DNA from 3 places in the Shumkonia mesophila genome. Region 2 is predicted to be linked to each of the others. Evidence: riboswitches for the same ligand, from Rfam matches in the RefSeq annotation. Region 2 holds a riboswitch; each other region holds the start of a gene.
The links. A riboswitch is a leader RNA that binds a small molecule or an ion and turns the genes downstream of it on or off. The one in region 2 is predicted to bind cobalamin.
Positions count from the first base shown of each region.

Region 1: it holds a riboswitch for cobalamin, as region 2 does, so the genes downstream of both, ODR01_RS10735 (ribonucleoside triphosphate reductase) here and ODR01_RS15365 (TonB-dependent receptor) in region 2, are expected to answer to the same signal.
Region 3: it holds a riboswitch for cobalamin, as region 2 does, so the genes downstream of both, metE (5-methyltetrahydropteroyltriglutamate--homocysteine S-methyltransferase) here and ODR01_RS15365 (TonB-dependent receptor) in region 2, are expected to answer to the same signal.

Region 1 covers NZ_JAOTID010000005.1:190,691-196,469, forward strand. Annotated here, with positions in the region: gene ODR01_RS10720 (glutamine--tRNA ligase/YqeY domain fusion protein) at 1-792, shown strand, start outside; gene ODR01_RS10725 (anaerobic ribonucleoside-triphosphate reductase activating protein) at 796-1,491, opposite strand; gene nrdD (anaerobic ribonucleoside-triphosphate reductase) at 1,492-1,686, opposite strand; gene ODR01_RS10735 (ribonucleoside triphosphate reductase) at 1,701-3,737, opposite strand; cobalamin riboswitch at 3,877-4,131, opposite strand; gene ODR01_RS10740 (DMT family transporter) at 4,171-5,067, opposite strand; gene ODR01_RS10745 (quinone-dependent dihydroorotate dehydrogenase) at 5,087-5,779, opposite strand, start outside.
Region 2 covers NZ_JAOTID010000009.1:66,715-72,493, forward strand. Annotated here, with positions in the region: gene ODR01_RS15350 (LacI family DNA-binding transcriptional regulator) at 1-681, shown strand, start outside; gene glxR (2-hydroxy-3-oxopropionate reductase) at 751-1,629, opposite strand; gene otnI (2-oxo-tetronate isomerase) at 1,666-2,445, opposite strand; cobalamin riboswitch at 2,674-2,888, shown strand; gene ODR01_RS15365 (TonB-dependent receptor) at 3,099-5,165, shown strand; gene ODR01_RS15370 (energy transducer TonB) at 5,185-5,779, shown strand, end outside.
Region 3 covers NZ_JAOTID010000006.1:155,105-160,883, forward strand. Annotated here, with positions in the region: gene ODR01_RS12130 (PepSY-associated TM helix domain-containing protein) at 48-962, opposite strand; gene metE (5-methyltetrahydropteroyltriglutamate--homocysteine S-methyltransferase) at 1,101-3,398, opposite strand; cobalamin riboswitch at 3,606-3,839, opposite strand; gene ODR01_RS12140 (NAD(P)-binding domain-containing protein) at 4,004-4,777, shown strand; gene ODR01_RS12145 (glutamine amidotransferase) at 4,774-5,481, shown strand; gene rquA (rhodoquinone biosynthesis methyltransferase RquA) at 5,716-5,779, shown strand, end outside.

The DNA of each region.
Region 1 (5,779 bases), on a different contig from region 2:
CGCCGACGCGGCATTCCGTCGGCGGCGATCCGCGATTTCGTGCACCGGGTCGGCCTGACCAAGAGCGAGAACGTCATCGAGATGGCGCTGCTCGAATACTGCGCGCGCGAGGTGCTGAACAAGACGGCAGCCCGCCGCATGGTGGTGCTGAATCCCTTGAAGGTGGTGATCGAGAACTATCCCGAGGGACAGGTCGAGGAACTCGATGCCATCAACAATCCCGAGGACCCGGCGGCCGGCAGCCGCAAGGTGCCCTTCGGCCGTGAGATCTTCATCGAGCGCGACGACTTCATGGAGGAACCGCCCAAGAAGTTCTTCCGCCTGGCGCCGGGCGCCGAAGTGAGACTGCGCTACGCCTATTTCGTCACCTGCACGGGGGTGGTGAAGGACGCCGCCGGCCAAGTGACGGAGCTGCGCTGCACCTACGATCCGGCGACGCGAGGCGGCGATTCGCCCGACGGGCGCAAGGTCAAGGGCACGATCCATTGGGTGTCGGCAGCCCACGCGCCGGTGGCCGAGGTCCGGCTCTACGACCACCTGTTCGCCAAGCCCGATCCGGGCGCACGCGGCGATTTTGTCGACGACATCAACCCGCACTCCCTCACCGTGCTGACCGACTGCCGGATCGAGCCGGCGCTGGCCGAAGGCGCCCCCGGCGAGGCGGTGCAGTTCGAGCGCCAGGGCTATTTCTGTTTCGATCGCGACTCGGCTCCGGGCAAGCCGGTGTTCAACCGCACCGTGGCCCTGCGCGACACCTGGGCCAAGATCCAGGCCAAGGACGGCAAAGGGTAAGGGTCAGGCCCGACGGACGGTGAACCCGTCGAAGCGGCCGGCCAGGCGTTCGAGGAAGGGCCCGTCGTCAAGCAGGACGGTCCCGGGAAAGCGGCCGGGCGCCTTCGATTCGCGGCATTCCTGAAGGGCCCACGTGCGGACCCCGCGGCCGGCCAGATCGTCGGCCAGCCGCAACAGGTCGTCGCGGCTTACCAGCCTCTCGTCGACGGTGGTGCGGACTTCGTAGGCGACGCCAGCGGCCTGTACCTCGGCCAGGCTGCGGGACGCCTTCTCGCCGTTGCCGGCGATGCCGGTGACCCCGGCGTAGGCGTCAAACGCCGTCTTGGCGTCGAATCCCACCCAGTCGAGATGGGGCAGCAGGTGCCGCAGGCGGGCGGGATGGCTTCCTCCGGTGTGCAGGGCGACGGAAAAGCCCATGGCCTTGATCCCCGCCACGGCGTCGACGACGGCGGCCTGCAGCAGCGGTTCGCCGCCGCTGACCACCACGGCATCGAGGAATCCCCGCCGTTTGCGCAGGAAGGCCCGGATGTCGCCCCAGGCAACGGGATGCTCCGCCTGCCGTTTCAGCAGGTGGGGGTTGTGGCAATAGGGGCAGCGCCACGGGCAACCCTGGCAGAACAGCACGGCCGCCAGACGGCCCGGATAGTCGATGGTGGTGAGCGGCGCCATTCCGCCCACCACCAGGTCGTCGGCCGCCATCTAGCGGTCGGCGGCGGGCGCCAGGCCGGGTTCCCGGAAGGGAAGACGTTCGGCCTGTTCGCTTTTCTTGCCCGGATTGAACTCGCTGATCGGGCGGTGATAGCCCATGACCCGGGTCCAGATCTCGCAGGGCTGGCGTTCCTCGTCGGCGAGGCGGATTTCGGAAGGGTGGAAATCAGGGGTGGAACCGTGCATCGGAAACTCCTCGATCAGGCGGCGGCCGCCTCGGCCCGCTTGCGGGCAAGGATGTCGGCGTCGCATTTGGGACAGAACTTCTGGGCGCCGGCCAAATAGCCGTGCACCGGGCAGATGGAGAAGGTGGGGGTGATCGTCACATAGGGGATGCGGAAGCGTTCCAGCACCCGGCGGACCAGGGTCTTGCAGGCTTCCGCGCTGGAAATCCGCTCGCCCATGTAGAGGTGCATGACGGTGCCGCCGGTGTAGCGCGCCTGCAGCGCCTCCTGGTGCTCGAGCGCCACGAAGGGGTCGTCGGTGAAGCCGACCGGCAATTGCGAGGAATTGGTGTAGTAAGGGGCCTCGGCCGTTCCCGCCTGCAGGATGTCGGGAAAGCGCTTGCGATCCTCGCGGGCCAGCCGATAGGTGGTGCCCTCGGCGGGCGTGGCTTCGAGGTTGTAAAGATGGCCGGTTTCCGCCTGAAAGCCGATCATCCGCTCGCGCACGTGGTCGAGCAGGCGGCAGGCCATGGCGTGGCCGAAATCGTCGGTGATGTCGTGGGCGCCGCCGGTGAAGTTGCGGATCATCTCGTTGATGCCGTTGACGCCGATGGTCGAGAAGTGGTTGCGCAGGTGGCCGAGGTAGCGCTTGGTATAGGGGAATAGCCCGGCGTCCAGGTGGCGCTGGATGACCTTGCGCTTGATTTCCAGGCTGGTGCGCGCCAGCGCCAGCAGCGTGTCGAGGCGGGCCAGGAGGCCCGCCTCGTCGTGTTTGAAGAGATAGCCCAGCCGGGCGCAATTGAGCGTGACGACGCCGATGGAACCGGTCTGCTCGGCCGATCCGAACAGGCCGTTGCCGCGCTTCATCAGCTCGCGGAGGTCGAGCTGAAGCCGGCAGCACATGGAGCGCACCATGCCCGGCTCCAGGTCCGAGTTGAGGAAGTTCTGGAAATAGGGCAGGCCGTATTTGGCCGTCATCTCGAACAGCCGCTCGGTATTGGGGCCGTCCCAGGGGAAATCCTTGGTGATGTTGTAGGTGGGAATCGGGAAGGTGAAGACGCGACCCTTGGCGTCGCCCTTCATCATCACCTCGATGTAGGCGCGGTTGATGAGGTCGAGTTCGGGCTGCAATTCGCCGTAGGTGAAGGGCATCTCGCGGCCGCCGATGACCGGGGCCTGCTCGCGCAGGTCCTCGGGTACCACCCAGTCGAGCGTGATGTTGGTGAACGGCGTCTGGGTGCCCCAGCGCGACGGCACATTGAGGTTGTAGATGAACTCCTGGATCGACTGGCGGACCTCGTCGTAGGAAAGGCCATCCTTGCGGATGAAGGGCGCCAGATAGGTGTCGAAGGAACTGAACGCCTGGGCGCCGGCCCACTCGTTTTGCAGGGTGCCCAGGAAGTTGACCATCTGGCCGACGGCGCTGGACAGATGCCGGGGTGGCCCCGCCTCGACCTTGCCGGGAACGCCGTTGAAGCCGTCGAGCAAAAGCGAGCGCAGCGACCAGCCGGCGCAATAGCCCGACAGCATGTCGAGGTCGTGGATGTGCAGGTCGCCGTCCCGATGCGCCGCCCCGACCTCGGGCGGGTAGACGTGGCTCAGCCAGTAGTTGGCGACCACCTTGCCCGACACGTTGAGGATCAGGCCGCCCAGGGAATAGCCCTGGTTGGCGTTGGCGCTGACCCGCCAGTCGGCGCGTTCCAGGTATTCGTTGATGGACGAGGCGACGTCGACCAGGGTCTGGCGGTCGCGGCGCAGCTTGCCGTGCTGCTCGCGATAGACGATGTAGGCCCGGGCCGTCCTGAAGTGGTTGGCGGAAATCAGGACCTGCTCGACGATGTCCTGGATCTGCTCGATGGCGGGGGCGCCGGCCTCGAAGCGGTGGCGCAGCACCTTCAGCACCTGGGCCGTCAGCAACCGGGCCTCCTCCTCGCCGAACTCGCCCGCGGCCTCGCCGGCGCGGCGCACCGCCGAGACGATGCGTTCGCCGTCGAACGGCACCACCCGACCGTCCCGCTTGATGACTTGGCCGGGGACGAAACGGGATGCGGCCAGCCGGTCTTTTTCGTTCATGGACATTCCCTTCCTTTCCGTCGCGGGTCGGCGACGGGAACGCGCGAAGGGAAGGGAAACGCGGGCGCGGCAAGGCGACGCCCACGGCTCCGTGGCCCCAGATCGCGAAGGCCCGAACGCCGAACCGCGCGATCGGTTGTCGCGGTTCATGTTCCCGGCAGGTTTTCGGACTTGGAGGCGATCCCCTGGCGCCGGATGATTCCGGACGCCCGGGGTGGGCCTCGAGCCGCGGCTTCCCGATCCGTCGATCAGTGCCTGCGGGGCCGAACGCTCGGCACCGCCTGCGGCTCTTGTTCCTCCTTACCGCTGCGCGTCAGTTCCGGATTCGCACCGGATTCCCTGTTGCCGTTCGCCACAATATCTTGCGTCGAACACCAGGAACTCGAACAGGCTATACCAAATATGGGACCCCGACAAGGCGTTAGGAGGGCTGTCAGGAAGGGCCACTTTCGGTACGGCGGCGATGCCGCTCGTGGCGCGAGATGAACAGGATGGTACCGACGATCAGGGCCATGCCGGCGAACGCCCAAAGATCTGGCAACTCGCCGAAGAACACCATGCCGAGCAGCACGGCGATGGGCAGCCGGGTGAAATCGACCGGCGTCACCGCCGTCGGGCTGCCGATGGCGTAGGCGCGGGCCTGGGTGACGAGGCCGAGGGCGCCGGTCAGCCCAAGGACGATCAGCCACGTCCATTCGACGGCGTTCGGCGTCTGCCAGGCCAGCACGGTCGAGGGCGCCGTGAACACGGCCCCGAAGAACTGGACGTAGAAGGCGAGCTTGGTGGGCGACTCGGTGGCCGATAAGCGCTTCACGTAGATCATGGCAAGCGACAACAGAAAAGCGCTGGCCAGCGCCGCCAGGGCCGGCAGGCTGATTTCGACGTCGGGGCGGGCGATGACCAGGATGCCTGCGAAGCCGATGACGGTGGCGATGCCGCGGGCCGGACCGGCGCGCTCGCCCAGCATCAGGTGCGACATGACGATCATCCACAGCGGCGTCGAAAAGGCGAGCGCGACGGCGTTGGCGAGCAGCATGTTGCTGACGGCGTAGATGTAAAGCACGAAGGCGCCGACACCCAGGATCGAGCGCCAGAAATGGGTGGCCAGGCGCTGGGTGGCGAGGCCGCGGAGGCCGTGGCGCAGCAGCCACGGCAGCATGACCAGGGCGCCCAGGGCCATGCGGAAGAAGACGATCTCGACCACCGGCAGGGTGCGGCCCAGGTACTTGCTGATGGCCGCCGTTCCCGTCAGCAGGACGGCGGTAGCCAGCATCCACAGGATGCCCTTGACGTTGTTCGAGAGAGGAGACGGGGCGGCGGAGAACGGCATGGGTGGGCCCCGGGGGCGGTTACGTGTGGGCGGTGCCGACCGCTTCGGCGATGGTCTTGAAACCGTCGCGGGCCAGCAGCCCGCACAGGCCCCGATTGATGCGCCCGACGACTCCCGGCCCCTCATAGACCAGGGCGGTCAGTAGTTGGACCAGCGAGGCACCCAGGCGGATCTTCTCGTAGGCCTGCTCGGCGGTGAACACGCCGCCGACGCCGACGATGCGGTAGCGCCGGGTGTCCATCCGCCTGTACATCTCGCGGATGGAAAAATTGATCAGCGACTCGACCGGATGACCGGAGACGGCGCCGGGCCACGATTCCCAGACCTCCCTCGGCGTCACCAGGTTGTCCGGTTTGCCGGCCGGCAGGTTGAACACGAACCCCGACACGAAATCGTGCCCCTCGGCCGCTTCGAGCAGCATCTCGATGCCGGGAATGCCGCTTTTTGGCGACACCTTGAGGAAGACCGGGCAGGGGATGCCGACTTCGCCAAGCGCCGCGAGGAAGCGTTCGACGTGCGGTTTGTCGGCGAAAAAGTCCCGGCCCATCTCGGTGTTGGGGCAACTGAGATTGAGGGTGAGATAGTCGGCGTCATCCTTGAACAGCCGGACGGAGCGCAGATAGTCGCCGATGATCGCGTCCTCGCCGTCCGGGCAGGCGCCGGCGCCGCGGTTCGTCTTGACGATGTTGACGCCGAGCGGCACCGCAAGACG
Region 2 (5,779 bases):
GGCGAGACGTCGAACGGCCTGGCCATCGCCGCCCTGGAAAATCCCGTCGTGCGCGAGGCGGTCAACCTGTTGGCCGAACGGGGGGTGCCGGTGGTCACCCTGGTGTGCGACCTGTCCAACGCCCGCACGGTGGGCTACGTCGGCCTCGACAACCGGGCCGCCGGGCGCACCGCCGGCTATCTGATGGGGCGTTTCGCCGGCGGCCGGGCCGGCCCGGTGGCGCTGATCGCCGGCAGCATCGGGCTCAGCTATCGCGACCATCAAGAACGCGAACTGGGCTTTCGCGACGCGCTGTACGAGCATTTCAGCAATCTGACCATCGCCGACCGCTTCGAGGACCTGGACGACTTCCAGAAGGGCCACGAGCAGACCAACATCATCCTCGACCGCTTCCCCGACCTGCTTGGCATCTACAACATCGGCGGCGGCACGCGGGGCATCGCCGCCGCCCTGAAGGAGCGCGGCGTCGCCGGCCGGGTCATCTTCATCGGCCACGACATCACCCGCTTCACCCGCCAGTTCCTGATCGACGGCGTCATGGACGCGGTGATCAACCAGGACGTCACCCACGAGGCGACGGCGGCGCTGCAGCATCTGCTGGCCTTCCACAACCGGCCGCTGCCCTCGCCGCGGCTGGGTGCGCCGCGCATCGAGATCTTCGTGCGCGAGAACATGCCGTAAGGCAATTCCCAAAAAGAAAGGGCCGGCGCCGCCCGCGGCGGTACCGGCCCCCGTTATGCGAGATTGGACTTAGGCGACGGTGTGATTGGCCAGCATCTCGAGAGCCTTGACCATGGCCGAATGATCCCAGGCCGAACCGCCGTTGGCGGCGCAGGCGTTGAACAGTTCCTGCGCCGTCGCCGTGTTGGGCAGCGACACGCCCAGCTTGCGGGCGGAAGAAAGGGCCAGGTTCAAGTCCTTCTGATGCAGCTCGATGCGGAAGCCCGGATCGAAGGTCCGCTTGACCATCCGGTCTCCATGGATCTCCAGGATCTTGGAGGATGCGAAACCGCCCATCAGGGCCTGGCGAACCTTGGCCGGATCGGCCCCCGCCTTGGAGGCGAACAGCAGCGCCTCGCCCACCGCCTCGATGGTCAACGCGACGATGATCTGGTTGGCCACCTTGCAGGTCTGGCCGTCGCCGTTGCCGCCGACCAGCGTGATGTTCTTGCCCATCAGGTCGAACAGCGGCTTGATCTTGTCGAACGTCGCCTGCTCGCCGCCCACCATGATGGTGAGGCTCGCCGCCTTGGCGCCGACCTCGCCGCCCGACACCGGGGCATCCAGGTACTGGGCGCCCAGCGCGTTGATCTTCTTGGCGAACTCCTTGGTCTCGACGGGGGCGATCGAGCTCATGTCGACGACGATCTTGCCCTTGAGGTTGGCCTCGGCCACCCCATTCTCGCCGAACAGTACCGCCGCCACATGCGGCGTGTCCGGAACCATGACGATGATCACGTCGCCGAAGGCGGCTGCTTCCTTCGACGAACCAACCTTCTTCGCCCCCTTGTCCAGAACCTCCTGGCGGATGGTCCCCACGTCGTAGACGACAACCTCGTGGCCCCCCTCCAGCAGGTGAACCGCCATCGGCGCGCCCATGATTCCGACCCCAATGAAACCGATCTTCATGGTCTTCTCCTTTTCCTTCAAATCCTGAGAAATGGCTTACTTCCTGTAGGGCGCGAACCAGCCGAGCCCGGCTTCGGTGCCGGCCGCCGGCACGTACTCGCAGCCGATCCAGCCGTCGTAGCCGGCCTCGTCGATGGCCTTGAACAGGAAGGGATAGTTGATCTCGCCGGTGCCCGGCTCGTGCCGGCCGGGGGTGTCTGCCAGCTGCATGTGGCCGATGACGCCGATGTTGGCCTTGATGGTGTTGGCCAGTTCGCCCTCCATGCGCTGCATGTGGTAGATGTCGTACTGCAGCTTGAGGTTCGGCGCCGCCACCTCGGCGATGATGTCGATCGCCTGCTTGGAATAGTTCAGATAGAAGCCCGGCATGTCGCGGAAGTTGATCGGCTCGATCACCAGCATCAGGCCGGCCTTGGCGGTTTCCGCCGCCGCGAACCTGATGTTGGCGACATAGGTGGCGCGCAACTTGTCCTCGGCGACGCCCTTCGGCTTGAGACCCGCCATGGCGTGCACGCGCGAGCACTTGAGCGCCTTGGCGTAGTCGATGGCCTTGCCAACCGAATCTTGGAACTCGCCGACCCGGTCGGGCAGGCATGCCAGGCCGCGTTCGCCCTTGGCCCAGTCGCCGGGCGGCATGTTGAACAGCACCTGGGTGAGCCCGTTCTCGGCCAGCTTGGCGGCCAGGTCGTCCTTGGCGTAGGCATAGGGAAACAGGTACTCGACCCCCTGGTAGCCGGCCTTGGCGGCGGCCTTGAAGCGATCGAGGAAATCGACCTCGTTGAACTGCATCGACAGGTTGGCGGCGAATTTCGGCATGGCACACTCCCTTGGGCTCCGACCCGATCCCGGATCGTCTCTCGCACCCCTCCTAATTCCTCGGAGAGCGGACGACAAGAACTCTCGCCTCGAAAACGTTTCGCCAGGAGAAAAAACACGAAAGATTCTGAAAGTCACCCGCCCCCAGGTATACCGGCCGGCGGCCCGGCGGGCAAACGATTGAGTGGCCCACCGGCTCTTGACGCAAAATCGCCGCTCCCTTAGCCTGGGAAAGTTCAAGGTGACGGTTTCATCCGCAAGCCTCGGCCGGCGGATGGAAAAAAGGGAACACGGTGCGATCCCAAATCGGATTCAGTCCGTGGCTGCCCCCGCAACTGTGAGCGGCGAGTCTGTGCCCCAAGAAGCCACTGGGAAACTGGGAAGGCGGGGCGCCAGGACAATGACCCGCAAGCCAGGAGACCTGCCGCCACCTGCGTCACCTACCAGTGGACGGGGTCTTTCCAGTGGTCCGGTATTCCGAGTGCGGTGACGCCGCTTTTTGGTGTGGCCGCATGGGAAAATCGGACCGCGGATCATGGATATCTTTCAGTCAAGACCCGTGAAGGGAACGCCGGACGCCAGGGGTGCGTGCCGGTTCCCGACGTCTTTCTCGTGCGTGCTTCTTTCCCTTTCCGTCGAAGGAGGCAGGACTCATGAGAAACTATCGAAATCGCTATCGAAACGCTGTTGAAACCTTGGTGCTCGCCGGCGCGCTTGCCGCCGCCGGCTTCGTCACTGCGGCCGCCCAGGAACCGGACGGCCAACTGGAGGAGGTGGTGGTCACCGCCAGCCGCTTGGGCGTCGGCCTGCCCGGCACCTCGACGACGGTGATCGAGGCCGAGGACATCGCCCGCTCGCCGGCCACCACGCTGCCCGACCTGTTGTCCCGCGAGGCGGGGGTGCAGAGCCGCGACTTCTACAGTGCGTCGGGCGCCGATTCGGCGGTCGACATCCGGGGCTTCGGCGCGACGGCGTCGTCGAACACCCTGGTCCTGGTCAACGGCCGCCGGCTGAATGACTTCGATCTGGCCGGCGTCGACTGGAGCAACATCCCGCTCGAAAGCATCGAGCGCATCGAGATCACGCGCGGCAACGCCGGCGCCGTGCTTTATGGCGACGGCGCGGTGGGCGGCGTCGTCAACATCGTCACCAAGACGGCGGTCCCGCAGGGCCCCTCGGGCAAGGTCAGCGCCAAATACGGCTCTTACCAGCACCGCGAGACCAACGTGTCGGCAACCCACGGCGCCGGCGACGTATCGCTCAGCGCCTATGGCACCCTCATCGACGCCCAGAACTATCGCGACAACAACGATCTGACCCAGCGCAACCTGGTCACCGAGGCAAGGCGACGCACCGACGAGGGCCAGGTCTACGTCAACCTGGGCGTCGACGATCAGCGCCTGGGCACACCGGGCGCCCGGCGGGTCACCCTGACCAGCACCCAGTTGGAACCCGAAAGCGTACGGCGCCAAGCCACCACGCCCGACGACTACACCCGGCAGAACGGCGTCGCGCTGACCGTCGGCGGCACCCGCCGGATCACCAAGAATGTCGAAGCCGTCCTCGATGCCGGCTACCGCATCAAGGACACCGAGGCGCGTACGGTCAGCAACTTCGGCCCGCAATTCGATGCCTACGTCGATACCGAGCTGGCGACCTTCTCGCTGACGCCCCGGCTCAATATCGACGCCGACCTGTGGCGGCGGCCGACCGACACCACCCTCGGCATCGACTACTACTACTCCGACTACAATTCGGACCGCCAGCTGTCCCCCGACGGCGCCGCCTATCACCGCTACGACGGCAAGCAGCACAGTGCCGCCCTTTATGCGCAGAACACGCTGGCTTTCTCCGACACGCTCGACCTGTCGGCCGGCGGCCGCGTCCAGTCCACCCGCTTCACCGCGGGAGACATCTACGATCCCAGCCTGCTGGCCTTTCCGGCCTTCGACGGTCATCGCGAGTCCTTGACCGACACCAGTAACGACTTCGCCCTGAATGCCGGCCTCGATTACCGGCTGACCGACAGCGTGGCCCTGTTCGGCCGTGTGGCCCGCAGCTTCCGGGCGCCGACCGTCGACGAACGCGTCGGTTCCGACCCCAGCCACAAGTCCTTCGTGCTCAAGACCCAGACATCGCGGGACGCCGAGGTCGGCACCCGGCTGAGCTTCGGCAAGGTCGAGGTACAATCCAGCGCCTACTACATGGCGCTGCGAGACGAGCTGCACTACGACCCCGACTCCGGCGTCAACAAGAACTTCGACCCGACCCGCCGCTACGGCGTCGAGAACAGCCTGGACTGGCGGGCCACCGAGACCGTCGGCGTCAAGGCCAACCTCACCTACACAAAGGCCGAGTTCACCGACGGCCCCTACAAGGGCAACACCGTGCCCCTGGTTTCGGACTGGACGGCCAGCACCAGCCTTTCCTGGGACATGGTCGAGAAGTACCTGACGGGCACGGCGACGGTCAGCTACTACAGTTCCCAGAACATGGAGAACGACGAGGCCAACTTTCAGCCGGAAATGCCCGGCTACACGCTCGTCGACCTGAAGCTGGGCGGCGAATACAACGCGCTGACCTGGTCGGCCACCGTGAATAACGTGCTCGACGTCGACTACTACAACTATGCGGTGGCCAGTTCGACCGCCTACGGAACCTTCAACGCCTATCCCCTGCCCGGCCGCACCTACTGGCTGGAAGCCGGGGTGACCTTCTGAGCGGAGGACGCGCCTGAGGATGGGGACGGTTTCAGCCAGCAGCCAGGGACAAGCGACCGCCGGCCGCGGCGCGACGATCGTCGCCGCCGTCTGCTCCGCCGCCCTGCACGGCGCGCTGGCGGCCGGCGTGTTCCTGTGGCCGGCCGGCCCCGTCCCCTATTCCGCCGGCGCTCCCATCGTCGTCGAACTGGTGGTCGCGGCCCCGCAGAACGGCGCGTCGGCCGCGGCGGCGGCAATGGGCGCCGCCGCGCCCGACGACGGCCCGGCCGCCGAGATTGACATAGCGATGAGCGTCCAATCCGGTCCTGACGACGTCCCCCCCTCGGAAGGCGGGGCGGCGGCGCCGGACCATTCCCGGGAAGCCGCCACCCAGACCGAACCACCGGCGCCGCCAGCCGCCGCCCCGGTCATTCCACGGCCCGCCCGCCGTCCGGTCACGCCCCCTGCGGAAGACGCAAGCGCCACGCCCGGCGGTCGCGAACCGCCGACAGTTTTGGACAAGACGGCCGATGGAACGGCGATCGCCGCCCTCGCCGGCGAATCCCCCTCCTCGGGAATCGCGACCGGCGGCGATACGCCAGCGGGCGGGGACGTCGCCGCACTGCCGCAGGTGG
Region 3 (5,779 bases), on a different contig from region 2:
GGAGTCGAGACGTGACGGCGGCGGGAACGAAGAGACGGCGCGGCGGGTCATGCCGGGGCGGTCGGCAGCGGGCGGCGGGCGCGCCGTCGGAACTGGCGGCGCAGCCAGATCCAGGCGCCCGTGGCGAGCAGGCCGGTCATGACCACCGAGAGGATGACGTTCATCGCCGCCGACCACGCGCCCGCGAAGTTTCCTTCGTGCCACAGGCGCGGCCAGTTGCGCTCCATCGGCTGGATGCCCTGCGGCGTCACCGCATAGAGGCGGTACTCGCCGTCCTCGACCAGGCGGGCCATGACGCGACCGCCCTGCGGCCGCAGCCAAACCAGCGAGGAAAGATCGTGGTCGCGACCGACGATGTCGACGGCCTGGGCCAGCTTGAGCGGCGCACCCTGGGCCGCGGGAGCCGCCGGCGGCGTCGCGAAGGTGACGCCCGCCGCCATCAAGAGCGCGGTCAGGGGCGAGAGCACGGTGAGCGGCAGCAACCCCCAGGCCATCGCCTTGTGCCAGCCGCCGAGCGTATTGGCGAAGCGCGGCCACCCCATCAGCCCGCCGAGGAGGACGAGGACGAGCATCGCCGCCGTCGAAGCGATGACCAGCCAGCCGGCATCGATGAGCAGCCGCTCGTGCAGGCCGCGCATGGTGCCCATGACGGCGGCCAGCGTCGAGGGCCCGGGCTTGGCCTCGCCGCTGGCGGCATCGACCGTGACGCCGCCGCTGCGCCCGGCGCCCATCGTCAGCGTGCCGTCATAGCTGCGATAGACGAGAGCGCGCGCCTGGCCGTTGGGATCGTGCTGGGCCAGAAGGGTCTGAACCCGTTCGGCGGAGAGCGAGTCCGGCACGATGGCGCCGGTCACCAGCCACGGCTCGAACGACAGAACCAGCCCGGTGACGATCACCACGGCCAGCGGGGCCGTGAAGATGAGCGCCAGCCAACGATGAAGCTTCAAGAACCACGCCTTCATGAGTCTCCCTCCCAAGGACTTGGGGTCGCGTCGAGATAGGAATAGCTTTCATTCGTTTCCGGATGATGTCCGGTTTGTAACCGAATGTATCCGACGGACTACCCCCTCCGACGCCGAAGCCGTCGCCCTGCTCGGAGCTTACCGCGAAGCAAGCCTCATCCGGCGCGCCGCCTCGACCATGTTGACCAGGGCGGGACGGACTTCCTCCCACTTGCGGGTTTTCAGGCCGCAGTCGGGATTGACCCAGATCTGATCGGGCGCCAGACGCTCGGCGGCCTTGGCGAGCAAAGCTGTCATCTCGTCGATAGACGGACAGCGCGGGGTGTGGATGTCGTAGACGCCCGGCCCGATGTCGTTCGGGTAGCGGTAGGTCGCGAACGCCTCCAAAAGCTCCATCTTCGAGCGCGCGGTCTCGATGGAAATGACGTCGGCGTCCATGGCGCCGATGGAATCGATGATGTCGTTGAACTCCGAGTAGCACATGTGGGTGTGGATCTGGGTGGCATCGGCGACGCCGCACGCCGTAAGGCGGAAACACGCCACCGCCCAGTCGAGATAGGCCCGCCAATCGGCGCGGCGCAGCGGCAGCCCCTCGCGGATGGCGGGCTCGTCGATCTGAACGATAGGGATGCCGGCCTTCTCGATGTCGATCACCTCGTCACGCAACGCCAGGGCGATCTGGCGGCAGGTCCGCTCGCGGGGCTGGTCGTCGCGCACGAACGACCATTGCAGCATGGTGACCGGCCCGGTCAGCATGCCCTTCATGGGCTTGGCCGTCAGCGATTGCGCATAGGCCGACCATTCCACGGTCATCGGCCGCGGCCGCGAGACGTCGCCGAAGATGATCGGCGGGCGGACATAGCGCGATCCATAGCTCTGCACCCAGCCGTGCCGGGTGAAGGCGTAACCGGAAAGCTGTTCGCCGAAATACTGCACCATGTCGTTGCGCTCGAATTCGCCATGGACGAGGACGTCGATGCCGACGTCTTCCTGCCAGCGCACCGCCGTCTCGGTCTCCTTGCGCAGAAAGGCCCGGTAGTCGGAATCGCCGAGCGTCCCCTTGGCATGGGCGGCCCTGGCCTTGCGCACCTCCTCGGTCTGCGGGAAGGAGCCGATCGTCGTGGTCGGGAAGGCCGGCAATGCCAGGCGATCCCGTTGCAGCGGCCGGCGAGCGGGAAAGGGCTTCTGGCGGCGCGTCATGTCCGGCGTCACCGCATCGAGGCGCGCCTTGACCTTTCGGTCGTGGATTTTGGACGAGGCCTGGCGCGTCATCGCCGCCGCGGCCGAGGCCTCCAGTTCGTCGGCCACCGCGTTGCGCCCCCGGTCGATGGCGCGCCCGAGGATCGCGATCTCGCCCACTTTCTGAACCGCGAAGGCCAGCCAGCTTCTGAGATCGGGATCGAGAGCGGTTTCGAGGTCGAGGTCGATCGGCACGTGCAGCAGCGAGCAGGACGGACCGACCATCAGGCGATCGGTGCCCAGTCGCGCGGCAACGGGCTCGATGCGATCGAGGATTGCCGGCAGATTGGCCCGCCAGACGTTGCGGCCGTCGACGACGCCGAGCGACAGGACGAGACCGGCCGGCGCCCGGGAGAGGACATCGTCGAGCTGGGCGGGCGCCCGCACCAGGTCGAGATGAAGGCCGGCCACGGGAAGCCCGAGCGCGGTATCAAGATTGTCGCCCAGTCCACCAAAATAGGTGGTGAGCAGAAGCTTCAGGTCTGGCGCCGCCGCCGCCAGAACCTTGTAGGCATGGGCCAGGGCATCCCGCTGGGCGTCGGCCAGATCGAGTACCAGGCATGGCTCGTCGATCTGTACCCACTCGGCCCCCGCCCCGGCGAGGCACTTCAGCACCTCGGCATAGACCGGCAGCAGGCCGGGCAGCAAGGAAAGCGGGTCGGGCCCTTCGTCCTTGCTCTTGCCGAGCAGCAGATAGGTGACCGGGCCGAGCAGGACTGGCCGCGTATGGATGCCCAGTGCCTTCGCCTCCAGAAACTCGTCGATCGCCTTGGTCGACGCCAGCGCGAAGGCCTGACCGCGCGCGAACTCCGGGACCATGTAGTGGTAGTTGGTGTCGAACCATTTGGTCATCTCCAGGGCCGGAAGATCGCCGCCGGCCCGGCCGCGCGTCCCGCGCGCCATCGCGAAATAGATCTCGGGCGAAACCGGCCCGCCGCACCATTCGTAGAGGGAGGGAATGACGCCGAGCATGACGCTGGTGTCCAACACATGGTCATAGAGCGAGAAGTCGTTGCTGGGGATGTGGGTGACACCCGTTCCCAGCTGGCGCGCCCAGGCCGCCGCCCGCAAGCCGGCGGCGTCATCGAGGAGCGCCCGGGCGCCGCTCTTTCCGGCCCAGTGGCTTTCAAGGGCTGTCTTCAGTTCGCGGCGGGGGCCGATGCGCGGAAACCCCAGGGTGCTGGTAACGATGGACATGGACGTTGCCTTTCGCGTTCACGCGCCCGACATCGGACGCGAAGCTGGGTGAGCGGGCGGGGAACCGGATTCGGCACGCCGGGAAGAGGGCGACATCGTCTCAATACCCCATCATCAATGGGGGCATGGACCGAGCGGACGCATGCAGGACACCCAGATGGCGCCGGGCCATCTTTCGCAAGCGGCCAACCGGGACACCCCGCCCGAGGACGTTCACAGGTCGCGGCAGGTTTCCTGGCTTACGGGTCAACGTCGCTGTCTGGCCTTCCCGGCACCTTATGGCGCCAGTGACACGTCTCGACAGCGGCTCGCCGCTTACAGTTGCGGGGGCAGCCCCGGCTTTGCCATGCGATCCAACGAGCGGACCGGACGGCGCACCGAATTCCCTCTTCACTCCAAATTCCCGAAAGAACCCGGAGAACCACGACGGCCTCAGTTAATCCGAAATCAGCCCGCTTTGTCAATCTTCATATAAAGATATCTTTATGTGATTTTCACTCTCAATTGCGAACCGACGATGCGGCCGGCAGCGGTTGAATTGGGTCCGTCGCAACCTTAATGTGCGCCGATGATCGATCGCGGCGACTGCATTGGGGGAGGCGTTCATGCACATCGGCTTCATCGGCACCGGCAACATCGCCGCGGCGACGGTCAGGGGATTGTGCACGGCCGCGCCGGCCCCCGAACGGGTGCTGATCTCGCCCCGCAATGCCGAGAAGGCGGCGGCGCTGGCCGCCGAATTTGCCCAAGTCGAGGTCGCCCCCGACAACCAGGCGGTCATCGACGGCAGCGACTGGGTCTTCATCGCGGTGCGTCCGCCGCAGGTTGAACCCGTGATTTCGCCACTCAGCTTCCGCCCCGACCACAAGGTCATCAGCCTGGCCGCCGCCATCCCCCTCGCCACCCTTGCGCGGCTGGTCAAGCCGGCCGGGCGCATCGTGCGCGCCGTGCCGCAGCCGACGGTGGCCCGCCATACCGGGCCCATCGCCGTGTATCCCTCCGACGCCGAAGCCGTCGCCCTGCTGGGGCGGATCGGCAACGTCGTTCCGGTCGACGACGAGCACCAGTTCGACGCCTTGTGCACGGTGACCGCCATCGCCGCCTCGCAATTCGCCTTCCTGGGACGGGTCGCCGACTGGCTGGCCAGGGAGGGTGTGGAACCCAAGGCCGCCATCCGCTTCACCACCGCCATCGCCCAGACCATCGCCACCGATGCCGACAAGGCCGAGAGGCACGGCTTTCCCGCCCTCATCAACGAGGTCTCGACGCCCGGCGGCATGAACGAGCAGATCCTGCGCATGATGAGCGAAGGCGGCGGTTTCGATCCCATCGATGGCGCGCTCGACGCCATCCTGGCCCGTTACAAGAGGCCGTCATGAAACGGGCGCTCATCCTCCGCCACGTGGCGTTCGAGGACCTGGGCAGCCTGGAGCCCGTGCTGCTTGGGCGCCGGTTCGGCGTTACCTACGCCGAGGCGCCGACCGCCGATTTCGCCGCGCTGGATACCGTGGACGCCGACCTGCTGGTGGTCCTGGGCGGCCCCATCGGCGTCTACGACACCGCCGACTATCCCTTCCTGGAGCCGGAGATCCAACTGATCGCCCGCCGGCTGGCGGCGGGCCGTCCGACGCTGGGCATCTGTCTGGGTTGCCAGTTGATGGCCCGCGCGCTCGGCGCCCGGGTCTTTCCCTCAGGGCTGAAGGAGATCGGCTGGGCGCCCGTTCGCCTGACCGGGGCCGGGCGGCAATCCTGTCTGGCGCCGTTGGCCGAGGCGGAGGCTAAGGTTTTGCACTGGCACGGCGACACCTTCGACCTGCCGGCCGGCGCCGTCCATCTGGCGGAAACGGATGCCTGCCGCAACCAGGCCTTCAGCCTGGGAGCCCACGCCCTGGCCCTGCAGTTCCACGTGGAGGCGACGGCGGCGGGGCTGGAAAGCTGGTACGTCGGCCATACCGCCGAGATCGCGGCGACGCCGGGAGTTTCGGTGGGCGCGCTCAGGACCGACAGCCAGCGCTTCGCGGCAGGGCTGGCCACGCGGGCCGGGGCGATTTTCGGCCGATGGTTGAACGACGCCGGCCTTTAAGGGCCGGACAGGCATAACCGGGCGGCATAATACCCATGCTTCCATAGGGGTTTGCGCCGGCCCCCGTTCATGCTATGTGGATTAACGAAATGTTCAGCCCATCCAGGGAGGATGGACGAGTGTTTTTTCCGCCGCGGGACATCACCACGCCCCGTTCGCCCCGGTGGTTTTCGGAAGCGGCCCCGAGCCAACGGTGGTCCAAACAGAAGCCCAACAAGAAGAATGGAGATCCGCGTGAATTTCCCCGTTGCGGCCAAAGATATCCCGCGTTCCGACACCTTCGTCGATATTCCCAACC